One region of the Streptomyces sp. NBC_00012 genome, then DNA from elsewhere that is predicted to be linked to it. Evidence: riboswitches for the same ligand, from Rfam matches in the RefSeq annotation. Region 1 holds a riboswitch; each other region holds the start of a gene.

Region 1 (4,549 bases):
CTCGTCCCGGATCCGGATCAGTCCGCGATCGGCAGATAGACCCGGTTGCCCGCCGCCGCGAACTCCTTGGACTTCTCCGCCATGCCCGCCTCGATCTCCGACTGCGAACCGCCGTGCTCGCGCCGGATGTCCTGGGAGATCTTCATCGAGCAGAACTTCGGGCCGCACATCGAGCAGAAGTGCGCCGTCTTCGCGGGCTCGGCGGGCAGCGTCTCGTCGTGGAACTCCCGTGCGGTGTCCGGGTCGAGGGCCAGGTTGAACTGGTCCTCCCAGCGGAACTCGAACCGGGCGTCGGAGAGCGCGTCGTCCCAGTCCTGCGCCCCCGGGTGCCCCTTGGCGAGATCGGCCGCGTGCGCCGCGATCTTGTAGGTGATGACGCCGGTCTTCACATCGTCCCGGTTGGGCAGGCCGAGGTGCTCCTTCGGCGTGACGTAGCACAGCATCGCCGTCCCCCACCACGCGATCATCGCCGCGCCGATGCCCGAGGTGATGTGGTCGTACGCCGGCGCGACATCGGTGGTCAGCGGGCCGAGCGTGTAGAACGGCGCCTCCTCGCAGATCTCCTGCTGGAGGTCGATGTTCTCCTTGATCTTGTGCATCGGGACATGGCCCGGCCCCTCGATCATGGTCTGGACGCCGAACCGCTTGGCGACCGCGTTCAGCTCGCCGAGCGTGCGCAGTTCGGCGAACTGCGCCTCGTCATTGGCGTCGGCGATCGAGCCGGGCCGCAGCCCGTCGCCCAGCGAATACGTCACGTCGTAGGTCGCGAGGATCTCGCAGAGCTCCTCGAAGTGCTCGTACAGGAACGACTCCTTGTGGTGCGCGAGGCACCACGCCGCCATGATCGAGCCGCCGCGCGAGACGATGCCGGTCTTGCGGCGGGCGGTCAGCGGCACGTACGGCAGGCGCACGCCGGCGTGGACCGTCATGTAGTCGACGCCCTGCTCGGCCTGCTCGATGACGGTGTCCTTGTAGATCTCCCAGGTCAGTTCCTCCGCCCGGCCGTCGACCTTTTCGAGCGCCTGGTAGAGCGGGACAGTTCCGATCGGAACGGGTGAATTACGCAGAACCCACTCACGGGTGGTGTGAATGTTGCGGCCGGTGGACAGATCCATGACGGTATCGGCGCCCCAGCGCGTCGCCCACGTCATCTTTTCCACCTCCTCCTCGATGGAGGAAGTCACCGCGGAGTTGCCGATGTTGGCATTGACCTTCACCAGGAACCGCTTGCCGATGATCATCGGTTCGATCTCGGGGTGGTTGACGTTGGCCGGCAGCACGGCCCGGCCGGCCGCGATCTCCTCACGCACCACCTCGGGCTCGACGTTCTCCCGGATCGCCACGTACTCCATCTCCGGGGTGATCCCGCCCCGGCGGGCGTACGCGAGCTGGGTCACCGGCTGTCCGTCCCGGCTGCGGCGCGGCAGCCGCGGGCGGCCGGGGAATACCGCGTCGAGGTTGCGCAGTCCTTCCCCAGGCTCTCGGCTTTGCTCGAGCAGGGGAGACCCCATTCGCGGCGAGGTGTGCTTGAGCCCGTCGTCCTCGGGGCGGCCGGGGCGGCCCGGGTACTCCTCGGTGTCGCCGCGGGCGATGATCCAGTTCTCTCGCAGCGGTGCGAGCCCGCGGCGGACATCGGTCTCGACGGTGGGATCGGTGTATGGACCCGACGTGTCGTACAACGTCACGTCCTTGCCGTTGGTGAGGTGCACCTGACGGACCGGCACCCGGAGGTCCGGGCGCGAGCCCTGGACGTATCCCTTGTGCCAGCCGATGGACTTCCCGGCCTCGTCGCTCTGGTTCGAGGCAGGCGTGCGTGCGTCCGATGTGGTCATGAGACCTACTCCCTACGCCGGCATTACCCGGTAACAGGTTCGGCGGTCGGCGCAGCCTGTCCCGTACGGACGTACGGAGATCAGCGCCCTCTCAGCCCGGTGCTCCGAGCTCCCGCGTGTGCAAAGGTCCCTCCACGCTAGCGCCCCGTCCGGCCTGATGAACAGTGGGCCCGTCTCTTCTTGCGATGATCGGCCGGTGACTTCCCCCCATATCGACCTCGAAACGCCGAGCCGGCAGCACGGTCACTCGCACAACCATGGCCCTGCCGCGCCCGTATCCAAGCATCTGCGCAAGGTCATCGCGGCCGTACTGATCCCGTTCGCCACCGCCGTTCTCGTGGGTCTGGTGGCTCTCTGGCCGGGCGGTGCGCCGGCGCACGAACGGACCGGCGTCGGATTCGACCGGCAGACCCAGCAGGGAAGGGTGGTGAATGTCGACAAGGTGGACTGCAAGGACGTGAACGCGGCGCAGATGCCGATCGGCGAGGACACCACGCCCTCGGCGGGGAACGGGCAAGGGAGGTGCGGGAAGGCGAAGATCGAAGTGACGACCGGTCACGACAAGGGCCGGACCTTCATCGAGATCGTCCAGCCCGACGCACCGCGTCAGCTGCGCGACGGTCAGCGCGTGGTCGTGGCGTACGCCCCCGACGCACCCCGGGATCTGCAGTACTCGGTGACGGATGTGAACCGGAAGTTCCCGATGACCCTGCTGGCCGGGATCTTCGCCCTGGTCGTGGTCGCGGTGGGCCGCATGCGTGGGGTGATGGCACTGGTCGCGCTCGCCGTCTCGTTCGCCGTGCTGACCCTGTTCATCCTCCCGGCCATACTCCAGGGATCGAATCCGCTGCTCGTCGCGGTGGTCGGGGCCAGTGCGATCATGCTGATCGCGCTCTACATGTGCCACGGCCTGACCGCCCGCACCTCGGTCGCGGTGATCGGCACGTTGATTTCGCTGCTGCTGATCGGACTGCTCGGATCGCTCTTCATCGGCTGGGCGAGCCTGACCGGCAACACCGACGACAACACAGGCCTCATCCATGGTCTGTACCCGCACATCGACATGAGCGGTCTGCTTCTGGCCGGTGTCATCATCGGTTCGCTCGGGGTCCTCGACGATGTGACCGTGACCCAGACTTCGGCGGTCTGGGAACTCCACCAGGCGAACCCGACGTTGGGCGTGCGGGGGCTTTACCGGGCAGGGATCAGGATCGGGCGCGACCACATCGCCTCGGTCGTCAATACTCTGGTGCTCGCCTACGCGGGCGCCGCGCTGCCGTTGCTGCTCCTGTTCTCCATCGCGCAGAGCAGCGTGGGGACGGTGGCCAACAGCGAGCTGGTGGCAGAGGAGATCGTACGGACGCTGGTCGGCTCGATCGGACTTGTCGCCTCGGTGCCGGTGACGACGGTGCTCGCCGCGTTGGTCGTCTCCGCGGACCGCACAGGGCTCGGCGCGGAAGCCGGAGCTTCGGCACCCGTACGGACCGGGAAGCGCCGTCGCCGCAGGGCGAGGCCTTGAGCATCTCCGCGGGTGAGTAATTCACCCATTCGGCAGGCGCCGTGTTCGACCGGTGGGCCGGTCGGCGGCGCCGTTCTGCTCAGCCGGCGTTCTGTTCCTCGGCGAGAATGCGGCCCAGGGCGTCTTCCAGATTGCCCTCGAAGTCACCCAGCGTGCGCTCCTGCCCAAGTGGCACGAGCTTGTCGGTCCGGTCGAGAAACGCCACAAGCGGTGCCGTACCGGCCCTGAAGAGAGCCCGGTCCTCGCCGACCTGGAGCCGGATATGTACGTCGGACAGCCCCTCGGGCTCAGTGGGACCGATGTGCACATCGCCGTCACCACTGGGACTGTTGAGGCCGTCGAGCAGCAGCTCACGGCCGAATGCCCAGGTGACGGGGGCGTCACCGGGCAGATGGAAGGTCATCCGGATCGCATACGGATCGCAGACCTCGTACCGGAGCTCCACCGGGATCCGGAAAGAGAGCTCCTCGGAAACGAGGAAGCTCATCATGACCTCAGCTTGAACCGACTCGCGCATCGTTCAACCCCGCAGTAGATGAATCTGGCCAGGAATGATCCCCCGTGGCCCTATTGACGCCATCGTGGTGCACGCGATAGCAGATCACAAGGAGTGATTTTTCAGATACTGATAGAGAACACGAACGAACGCAAGAGGTTGGCCACTTCGCCACGTAGTTGTTCGACTGCGGGGAGCAACCGACTTTCCTGGTCCAGGGGTACAGAAATCGCCATCGCGGCAGCGGTGAATCCGGCCGTGATCGGGATGGCCGCGCAGACCGTTCCCAGGGCGTACTCCTGTCGCTCGATGACAGGTTCCGTCCGCTCCAGCGAACGCAGCCGCTGGAGGAGCGTGGCGCGGTCCTTCACCGAGTAGCGGGTCAGCGGACGCACGGGGTGACGGTCGAGGTGGTCCTCGCGGGCCTTCTCGTCGAGCTGGCTCAGCAAGCACTGGCCGATCGCGTGGGCATGCCCGGTCTCCCGGAAGGAGGCCCATTCGTCGACGGCGGGGATGGCGGGGGTGTCGGCGACAGCGATGAGCTCGATCTCGCCCTCGCGGTAGACGGCGCAGTACACCGGTGCGCCGATGATGTCGCGCCAGCGGCCCAGCGACTCGGCCATCCCACTGCGGCGATTCCGCAACGCCCCTTCGCCGAGCAGGCGTTCGGCCGCTGTTCCGATGAGGAAGACGCCGTTCTCC
Region 2 (4,549 bases), 1.9 Mb from region 1:
GATCTCCATCCGCGCGGTGCGCCGCAAGGCCAAGGAGACCCTGGACAAGCTGGTCAAGGACAAGGAGTCGGGCGAGGACGAGGTGCGCCGCGCCGAGAAGGAGCTCGACGACACCACCGCGAAGTACGTCGCTCAGGTCGACGAGCTGCTCAAGCACAAGGAAGCCGAGCTGCTCGAAGTCTGATGAACGACTCTTCCTGGGGCGCCCCGCAGGGAGCCGGCCACTGGGGTGCGCCCGAGATGCAGGCCGCCCCGGCGGGTCCTGCATACGATGTGCATGGCGCCCAGCAGACTCGGCCCATGCCCATCGTGCCGGACGTTCCCGACGCAGGTAGAGACGCTGACGACCGTGATGACCGGGACCAGGGGGCCGGACGCCTGAGCGGCGGCCCCCTGTTCCGTGACGAGAAGCTGCAGGAGTCCATGTCCACCGCGTCGCCACCCCCGCAGAAGAAGCGTGCGGGCCGTGATCTGCGAGCCGCCATAGGGGTCGGTGTGGGGCTCGGCGCCGTCATCGTCGCCTCGCTGTTCATCGTGAAGGCCGTCTTCGTCGGTGTGATCGTGGTCGCCGTCGTCGTGGGTCTCTGGGAGCTCACCTCGCGGCTCCAGGAGCGCAAGGGCATCAAGGCGCCGCTCGTCCCGCTGGCGGTGGGCGGCGCGGCGATGGTGGTGGCCGGGTACGCGCAGGGCGCCGAAGGCGCCTGGGTGGCGATGGCGCTGACCGCGCTTGCGGTGCTCGTCTGGCGGATGACCGAACCGCCCGAGGACTACCTCAAGGACGTCACTGCCGGTGTGTTCGCGGCGTTCTACGTACCGTTCCTCGCCACGTTCGTCGCCATGCTCCTGACCGCCGACGACGGGCCGCAGCGGGTACTCACCTTCCTGCTGCTGACCGTGGTCAGCGACACGGGCGCGTACGCCGTCGGCTGGCGCTTCGGGAAGCACAAGCTGGCGCCGCGCATCAGCCCCGGAAAGACCCGGGAGGGTCTGTTCGGCGCCGTGGCCTTCGCGATGGTCGCCGGTGCGCTGTGCATGCAGTTCCTGATCGACGGCGGTTCCTGGTGGCAGGGGCTCCTGCTCGGGCTCGCGGTCGCGGCCAGCGCCACCCTTGGTGACCTGGGCGAGTCCATGATCAAGCGGGATCTCGGGATCAAGGACATGGGCACGCTGCTGCCGGGGCACGGCGGCATCATGGACCGGCTGGACTCGCTGCTGCCGACCGCCCCGGTGGTCTGGCTTCTGCTGGTGCTGTTCGTCGGCTCCAACTGAGAGCAGGCTCCTGAGCTGCGGTTTTATGAGTGAGGGCCCGCTGTCCACAGGACGGCGGGCCCTCGCTGTTCTGTCTGCGACACTGGATGAACCATGCCTAAGCCCGGAGAACTCACTTTCGTCGCGCCCCGCGGAGCCAAGAAGCCGCCGCGGCATCTCGCAGACCTCACGCCCGCCGAGCGCAAGGAAGCCGTCGCCGCGATCGGCGAGAAGCCGTTCCGCGCCCAGCAGCTCTCGCAGCACTACTTCGCGCGGTACGCGCACGACCCGGCGGAGTGGACCAACATCCCGGCCGCGTCGCGGGACAAGCTCGCCGAGGCGATGTTCCCCGACCTGATGTCGGTGCTCCGTCACATCAGCTGCGACGACGACACCACCCGCAAGACGCTGTGGAAGCTGCACGACGGGACGCTCGTCGAGTCCGTCCTGATGCGCTACCCGGAGCGGGTGACGATGTGCATCTCCTCGCAGGCCGGATGCGGGATGAACTGCCCGTTCTGCGCCACGGGACAGGCCGGTCTCGACCGCAATCTGTCGACCGCCGAGATCGTTCACCAGATCGTGGACGGGATGCGGGCGCTGCGTGACGGTGAGGTCCCCGGCGGCCCGGCGCGGCTCTCCAACATCGTCTTCATGGGCATGGGCGAGCCGCTCGCCAACTACAACCGGGTGGTCGGCGCGATCCGCCGGCTCACCGACCCGGAGCCGGACGGGCTGGGGCTCTCGCAGCGCGGGATCACCGTCTCCACCGTGGGCCTGGTGCCCGCGATGCTCCGCTTCGCCGACGAGGGCTTCAAGTGCCGTCTCGCTGTCTCGCTGCACGCACCGGACGACGAGCTGCGCGACACGCTCGTTCCCGTGAACACGCGCTGGAAGGTCGGCGAGGTGCTGGACGCCGCGTGGGAGTACGCGGAGAAGTCCGGCCGCCGCATCTCCATCGAGTACGCACTGATCCGCGACATCAATGACCAGGCGTGGCGCGGTGACCGGCTCGGCCGGCTCCTCAAGGGCAAGCGGGTGCACGTCAACCTGATCCCGCTGAACCCCACGCCCGGTTCGAAGTGGACCGCCTCGCGGCCCGAGGACGAGAAGGCGTTCGTCGAGGCGATCGCCGCCCACGGGGTGCCGGTCACCGTGCGGGACACCCGCGGCCAGGAGATCGACGGGGCCTGCGGTCAGTTGGCGGCAGCCGAGCGCTGAGGCCGATACGGCCCGTGTAATCTGGGCCCGAAATCAACTTCATATTCCGACAGGGGAGCGCCACAGCGCTGAGAGTGCGGCACCGAGGACAGGTCGGCCGCAGACCCTCTGAACCTCGCCCGGGTCATTCCGGGTAGGAAGTTCGGTCATCAACTCATGCTGTTGCGCCCTGCCCGCTTCCCGCGGGCGGGGCCGCGTCTCTTCCTGGCCAAAACCCAGGAGGAATCCATAATGACCACCACGCGCAGGACCAGGCAGCTCGCGGCTTCGGCCGTCGCCGCCGCGCTCGGCGTCACCGCACTCGCCGGGTGCGGGAGTTCCGACGACTCGGCCTCCGCTTCCGGCGGTACGAAGGGCTCGGGCTCCAAGACCGTGACCCTCGTCAGCCACGACTCCTTCAACGCGTCCAAGGACGTGCTGAAGGAGTTCACCGAGGAGACCGGATACACCGTCAAGGTGCTGAAGAGCGGCGACGCGGGTGTCGCGCTCAACCAGGAGATCCTGACCAAGGGCTCCCCGCGCGGCGACGTCTTCTTCGGCGTCGACAACACGCTGCTCTCCCGCGCCCTCGACAGCGGGCTCTTCACGCCGTACGAGGCGAAGGGCATCGACCGGGTCGCGGCAGACACCCGGCTCGACGCCGACAAGCACCGGGTCACCCCGATCGACACCGGCGACATCTGCGTCAACTACGACAAGAAGTACTTCGCCGACAAGAAGCTCGCGCCGCCGCAGTCCTTCGACGACCTGGCGAAGCCCGCGTACAAGGACTTGCTCGTCACCGAGAACGCCGGCACCTCCTCGCCCGGCCTCGGTTTCCTCCTCGGTACCGTCGCCACGTACGGCGAGAAGGGCTACCAGGACTACTGGAAGAAGCTGGAGCGCAACGGCGTCAAGGTCGTCGACGGCTGGGAGCAGGCGTACAACGAGGAGTTCTCCGGCTCCGCGGGCGGAAAGAAGGCCAAGGCGGACCGGCCGCTCGTCGTCTCGTACGCCTCCAGCCCGCCCGTCGAGGTGCTGTACGCGAAGCCGCAGCCGGCGACGGCCCCGACCGGTGTCGCCACCGGGACCTGCTTCCGTCAGATCGAGTTCGCCGGCCTGCTGGACGGTGCGAAGAACGAGGCGGGCGGCAAGGCCCTGCTGGACTTCCTGATCAGCAAGAAGTTCCAGGAGGACATGCCGCTCAACATGTTCGTCAACCCGGTCGCCAAGGACGCGGCGCTGCCGGAGCTCTTCACGAAGTTCGGTGCGACGGTGGACAGGCCGACGACCGTGGCCCCGGACCGGATCGCCAAGAACCGTGAGCAGTGGGTCCAGTCGTGGTCCTCGCTCGTAGTGAAGTAACGAAGAGTCCCGTACGCGGAACGGACGCGGGCGGGAAGACTCCCCGCCCGCGGTCCGCGCACACGGATGCCGCTCGCGCGAAGGCCCGGCGTGGGAACGCGGTGCGGCTCGGCCTGATGGCCGTACCCGTCGCGTTCTTCGCGCTGTTCTTCGCCTACCCGGTCGTGGCGATCGTCGGCCGGGGACTGAAGGTCGACGGCGTCTGGCAGTTCGGCCGGATCGGCGAGGTGCTGACCCGGCCGGACATCCGCGACGTGCTCTGGTTCACCACCTGGCAGGCGCTCGCCTCGACCGCGCTGACCCTGCTGATCGCGCTGCCCGGCGCCTATGTCTTCGCCCGCTTCGACTTTCCCGGCAAACAACTGCTGCGGGCGGTCGTCACGGTGCCGTTCGTCCTGCCGACCGTGGTCGTCGGGACGGCCTTCCTGGCGCTGCTGGGACGCGGCGGATTCCTCGACGAACTCTGGGGAATACGGCTCGACACCACCGTCTGGGCGATCCTGCTCGCGCATGTCTTCTTCAACTACGCGGTGGTCGTGCGGACCGTCGGCGGGCTGTGGTCCCAGCTCGACCCCCGGCAGGAGGAGGCCGCCAGGGTGCTCGGCGCGGGACGGTTCGCCGCCTGGCGGCGGGTCACCCTGCCCGCTCTGGCACCCGCCGTGGCCGCCGCCGCGCTGATGGTCTTCCTCTTCACCTTCACCTCCTTCGGGGTGGTGCAGATCCTCGGCGGCCCCGG
Region 3 (4,549 bases), 2.0 Mb from region 1:
GCACGGTGAAGCCGTCGTCCACCAGGATCTCCGCGGCGTCCAGCAGCTCGACCGGATCCGGCAGCAGGGTCCGCTCGTCGGCCACCACCTCCAGCTTGATCCAGTCGGTGCCGAGCGCCTCGCGGGCCAGCCGGGCGGTCAGCACGGCCTCGCCCGCGGTGAAGCAGCCGGCCGTGTTCGGCAGCACGCGGATGGAGAGCCGCTCCAGGACGGAGAGCACCGAGCCCTGCACGGTCGGGTCGAGGCGGCGCATCGCGACGGTGGTCAGCTCGGTGCCGGAGGCGGTCAGGGAGCGTTCCAGCACGTCGAGGCCGGCCGCCCCGCCCGTCCCCATGATCAGCCGGGAGCCGAACGTGGTGTCGCCGAGGGCGAAGAGGTCGTCCGGCATGATCAGCCTCCCTGGACCGCGGTCAGGACCTCGACGCGGTCACCGTCGAGGAGCGCGGTGGCGGACCACCGGCCGCGCGGTACGACGGTCTCGTTGACGGCGGCCGCGACACCGGAGTGCGCGGTGGTGAGCGTGGCGACGAGCGCCGCCAGGGTGGTGCCCCCGGCGAGGCTGCGGACCTCGCCGTTCACGGAGACGGAGAGGGCGGTGGCCCCGGAGAACGGTGCGGGCTCGGTCATGCGGGCTGCTCCTGACGTACGGGGGCGGCGGTGGAGGAGAAACGGTGCGGGGTGAAGGGGCGGGCCTGCTCGGGCGGCTCGCCGCCGGTGAGGAGCTCCGCCATGACGTCACCGGTGATGGGGGTGAGCAGCACCCCGTTGCGGTGGTGGCCGGTGGCGAGGTGGAGGCCGGGCAGGGCGGTGGGGCCGAGCAGCGGGGCGTTGTCGGGGGAGGCGGGGCGAAGACCGGCCAGGGTCTCGGTGAGCGGCAGTTCGGTGATGCCGGGGACCAGTTCGTGGGCGTCCCGCAGCAGCTCGTAGACGCCACCCGCGGTGACGGTGGTGTCCCAGCCCATTTCCTCGCTGGTGGCGCCGACGACCAGTTCGCCGTTCTCGCGCGGTACGAGATAGAGATGGCCGCCCCGGACCACGGCCCGGACCGTCCGGCTCAGGAACGGCGCGTACCGGGCGGGCACGGTCAGCCGTACCACCTGGCCCTTCACCGGCCGGACCGGCGGCACCACCTCGTCCGGCAGCCCGGGCAGCCGTCCGCTGAGGCTGCCCGCGGCGAGCACGACCTGGTCGGCCGTCAGCTCCGTACCCCCGGCGAGCACCGCCCCGACGGCCCGGTCGCCCACCACGCTCAGGCGCTCCACCCGGCCGCGGTGGAAGACCACCCCGGCCCGCTCGCAGGCGGTCAGCAGGGCGGCGGCCAGTCGGCGGGGATCGATCTGGTGGTCGCCGTCGACCCGGAGGCCGCCCCGGACGCCCGGCGCGAGCATCGGCTCCAGGCGGCGGCACTCACGGCCGGTGAGCCACTCCGACTCGAGGCCCGAACGCTGCTGGAGGGCGTGCAGCTCCCGCAGATGGGCGCGGTCGTCGGAGTCCAGCGCGACGGCCAGGGTGCCGCAGGCACGGAAACCGGTCTCCTGCCCGCTCGCCGCCTCCAGCTCGGCCACGAAGGCCGGATAGCGGGCCGCCGAGGCGACGTTGAGGGCCAGCAGCAGCTGTTCGCCGTAGTGGAGTTCGGTGACGGCGGCCAGCATGCCGGCCGCCACCCGCGCGGCACCGCCACCCGGTTCGGGGTCGGCGACCGCCGTGCGCAGTCCGCGCTGCGCGGCCCGCCAGGCCGTCACCAGGCCGATGATCCCGCCCCCGATGACCAGGACATCGGATCCGTTTCCGTTCCGAGAAGAACGCATAGGCTCCAGCCCCTCCCTTCGCCGGCATGACCCGGATCAGGTTCGTACGGTCGGAGGCCGCCCAGCCTCCCTCTCAGCCCGGTGCGTCCGGGCTCCCGCGAGTGTTTTACGTTGGCCACCCTAGACCCCGTCCCACCGGACCAGTGAAGGAGCGGTCGCCGTGGCCCGTTCGCTCGACGGAATCGTCCTCGCCCCGGTCGCCGACCAGGCGCCCGGCCAGGTCGGCACCCGTACCCGCTTCACGTACCACGAGGAGGACGGCCGGATCTGGGCCGAGTACGCGGGCGGCGACGTGGTGCGCGGCCATCTCGTCGGTACCAGGGACGGCGACACCCTCGACTTCCGGTACGTCCAGCTGAAGCAGGACGGGACGACCTCGTGCGGCCACTGCGTCTCCACCGTCGTCGACCTCCCGGACGGCCGGGTCCGGCTGGACGAGCGGTGGGCGTGGGAGTCGCAGGAGGGCAGCGGGACGAGCACGGTCGAGGAACTCGCCCTTTCCTGACGATCAGTCAGGTGCTTATGGTGTACGGGTGAGCGATCAGCAGCAGTCAGAGCAGCCGGACCGGCGGGCAGGACACCGCGTGGTCGTCGTCGGTGCGGGCATGGCCGGGGTGCAGACCGCGGTGGCCCTGCGGGAACTGGGCTTCACCGGCCCCGTCACCCTGATCGGCGCCGAACCGCACCAGCCCTACGACCGGCCCCCGCTGTCCAAGGCGGTGCTGCTCGGCAAGGCCGAGGACTCCGCCTTCGACATCGATTTCGAGGCGCTGGACATCGATCTGCAACTGGGTCGTGAGGTCACCGGAGTGCGGCCGGGCGCGCACGAACTGGACACCCCGTCAGGGCCCGTTCCCTACGACAGCCTGGTGATCGCGACCGGCGCCGAACCGGTCGTCCTGCCCGGCACCGAGGGCGTTCCCGGCGTCCATCTGCTGCGCACCCTCGACGACGCGGCACGGTTGCGGCCGGTCCTCGACCAGCAGCACGGCGTCGTGGTCGTCGGTGCGGGCTGGATCGGCGCCGAGTTCGCCACCGCGGCCCGCGCCGCCGGCTGCGCCGTCACCGTCGTCGAGGCCGCCGACCGGCCCCTGGCGGGCGCGATGCCCGCGGAGGTCGCCGCCCCGATGGCCGCCTGGTACGCGGAGATCGGCGCCGAACTCCTCACCGGGGCCCGGGTCGAGAGCGTGGAGCCGGGCCGGGTGATCCTCGCGGACGGCCGTACCGTCCCGGCCGGAGCGGTGGTCGTCGGAATCGGCGCCCGGCCCGCCACCGGCTGGCTGACCGGCTCCGGCATCGCGCTCGGCCCCGACGGATCGGTGACCGCCGACGCGGCGCTGCGCACCTCGGCGCCCGATGTGTACGCGGTCGGCGACTGCGCCTCGTTCCCCTCCGCCCGCTACGGCGAACGCCTGCTCGTCCACCACTGGGACAACGCGCTCCAGGGCCCGCGCACCGCCGCCGCCAACATCGTCCAGGCGGCGGCCGGCGAGGCCCCGGAGCCGGTGACGTACGACCCGGTGCCGTACTTCTGGTCAGAGCAGTTCGACCGGTTCGTGCAGTACGCGGGCCACCACGGGAGCGCCGACACCCTGCTGTGGCGCGGCGATCCGGCCGGACCCGCCTGGTCGGTGTGCTGGCTGCGCGACGACGTCCTGGTCGCGGTGCTCGCCGTCGGCCGGCCACGTGATCTGGCGCAGGGCCGCAAGCTCATCGAGGCGGGGGCGCGGCTCGATCCGGTACGGGCCGCCGACCCCTCCGTACCGCTGAAGTCGGCGATCCGTCAGTAGCCGACGGTGGCCCGCGGCAGGCCACCGTCGCCCGGGTCACCGCCGCCTCGCAGACGTGCTCCGCGAGGCCCTGAAGAGCCGAGTCCGGGTATCGACTGTCGGTGCGGGATGGCAGGCTTGTCCCCGTGACCGAGATTGACGCAAAGACCGATGCTCTCGTCCCCGCCTGGCTGCACCTGCCCGACATCGCCGAAATGCTCGATGTCGAGGTGACGCGCGTGCGGCAGCTGGTCAAGGAGGGCCAGCTGATCGCCGTACGGCGTGGTGAGAACCGGACGCTCCAGGTGCCTGCCGCCTTCATCGACGGCGACAAGGTGGTCAAGGGCCTCTCCGGCACCCTGACGCTCCTGAGGGACGACGGCTACAACGACGAAGAGATGCTCGAGTGGCTCTTCACCCCCGACCCGACCCTGCCGGGCACCCCCGCCCAGGCACTGAGCGAGAATCGCGGCACGGAGGTGAAGCGCCGCGCCCAGGCGCTCGCCGTCTGACGGCCGGCCGTATGTGAGGGGGGCGGGCCGCGCGACACCGCGCGGCCCGCGCCCCTCACCGCCCGGGCGACAGCCCGCTCCACCACGCTCTCCCAGGGGGAACCGCACCATGTCCACGCCTCGCGCGCTGCTGTCCGACGCCCGGCTCTATCTGTGCACGGACGCCCGCAGGCGCCAGGGCGACCTCCCCGCGTTCCTCGACGCCGTCCTCGGCGCGGGAGTGGACATCGTCCAGCTCCGCGACAAGGGCATGGAGGCGGCCGAGGAGCTCGATCACCTGGCCGTCCTCGCCGAGGCGTGCAGGCGCCACGGCAAGCTCCTCGCGGTGAACGACCGGGCCGACGTCGCCCATGCCATCGGCACCGATGTGCTGCACCTCGGCCAGGGGGACCTGCCGGTGCCCGCCGCCCGCGCCGTCCTCGGCGAGGACGTGGTGATCGGCCGCTCCACACACGCCCGG

What was found. A riboswitch is a leader RNA that binds a small molecule or an ion and turns the genes downstream of it on or off. The one in region 1 is predicted to bind thiamine pyrophosphate.
Region 2: it holds a riboswitch for thiamine pyrophosphate, as region 1 does, so the genes downstream of both, OHA19_RS11500 (thiamine ABC transporter substrate binding subunit) here and thiC (phosphomethylpyrimidine synthase ThiC) in region 1, are expected to answer to the same signal.
Region 3: it holds a riboswitch for thiamine pyrophosphate, as region 1 does, so the genes downstream of both, thiO (glycine oxidase ThiO) here and thiC (phosphomethylpyrimidine synthase ThiC) in region 1, are expected to answer to the same signal.

Annotation. Positions count from the first base shown of each region.
Region 1 covers NZ_CP108309.1:4,381,985-4,386,533, forward strand. The annotation lists gene thiC (phosphomethylpyrimidine synthase ThiC) at 18-1,832, opposite strand; TPP riboswitch at 1,825-1,958, opposite strand; gene OHA19_RS20155 (YibE/F family protein) at 2,029-3,351, shown strand; gene OHA19_RS20160 (SsgA family sporulation/cell division regulator) at 3,431-3,868, opposite strand; gene OHA19_RS20165 (IclR family transcriptional regulator) at 3,970-4,549, opposite strand, start outside.
Region 2 covers NZ_CP108309.1:2,516,106-2,520,654, reverse strand. The annotation lists gene frr (ribosome recycling factor) at 1-184, shown strand, start outside; gene OHA19_RS11510 (phosphatidate cytidylyltransferase) at 184-1,269, shown strand; gene rlmN (23S rRNA (adenine(2503)-C(2))-methyltransferase RlmN) at 1,363-2,469, shown strand; TPP riboswitch at 2,511-2,627, shown strand; gene OHA19_RS11500 (thiamine ABC transporter substrate binding subunit) at 2,701-3,813, shown strand; gene OHA19_RS11495 (ABC transporter permease) at 3,930-4,549, shown strand, end outside.
Region 3 covers NZ_CP108309.1:6,405,192-6,409,740, forward strand. The annotation lists gene OHA19_RS29350 (thiazole synthase) at 1-388, opposite strand, end outside; gene thiS (sulfur carrier protein ThiS) at 391-627, opposite strand; gene thiO (glycine oxidase ThiO) at 624-1,808, opposite strand; TPP riboswitch at 1,805-1,917, opposite strand; gene OHA19_RS29365 (hypothetical protein) at 1,969-2,313, shown strand; gene OHA19_RS29370 (NAD(P)/FAD-dependent oxidoreductase) at 2,342-3,598, shown strand; gene OHA19_RS29375 (Rv2175c family DNA-binding protein) at 3,724-4,089, shown strand; gene thiE (thiamine phosphate synthase) at 4,199-4,549, shown strand, end outside.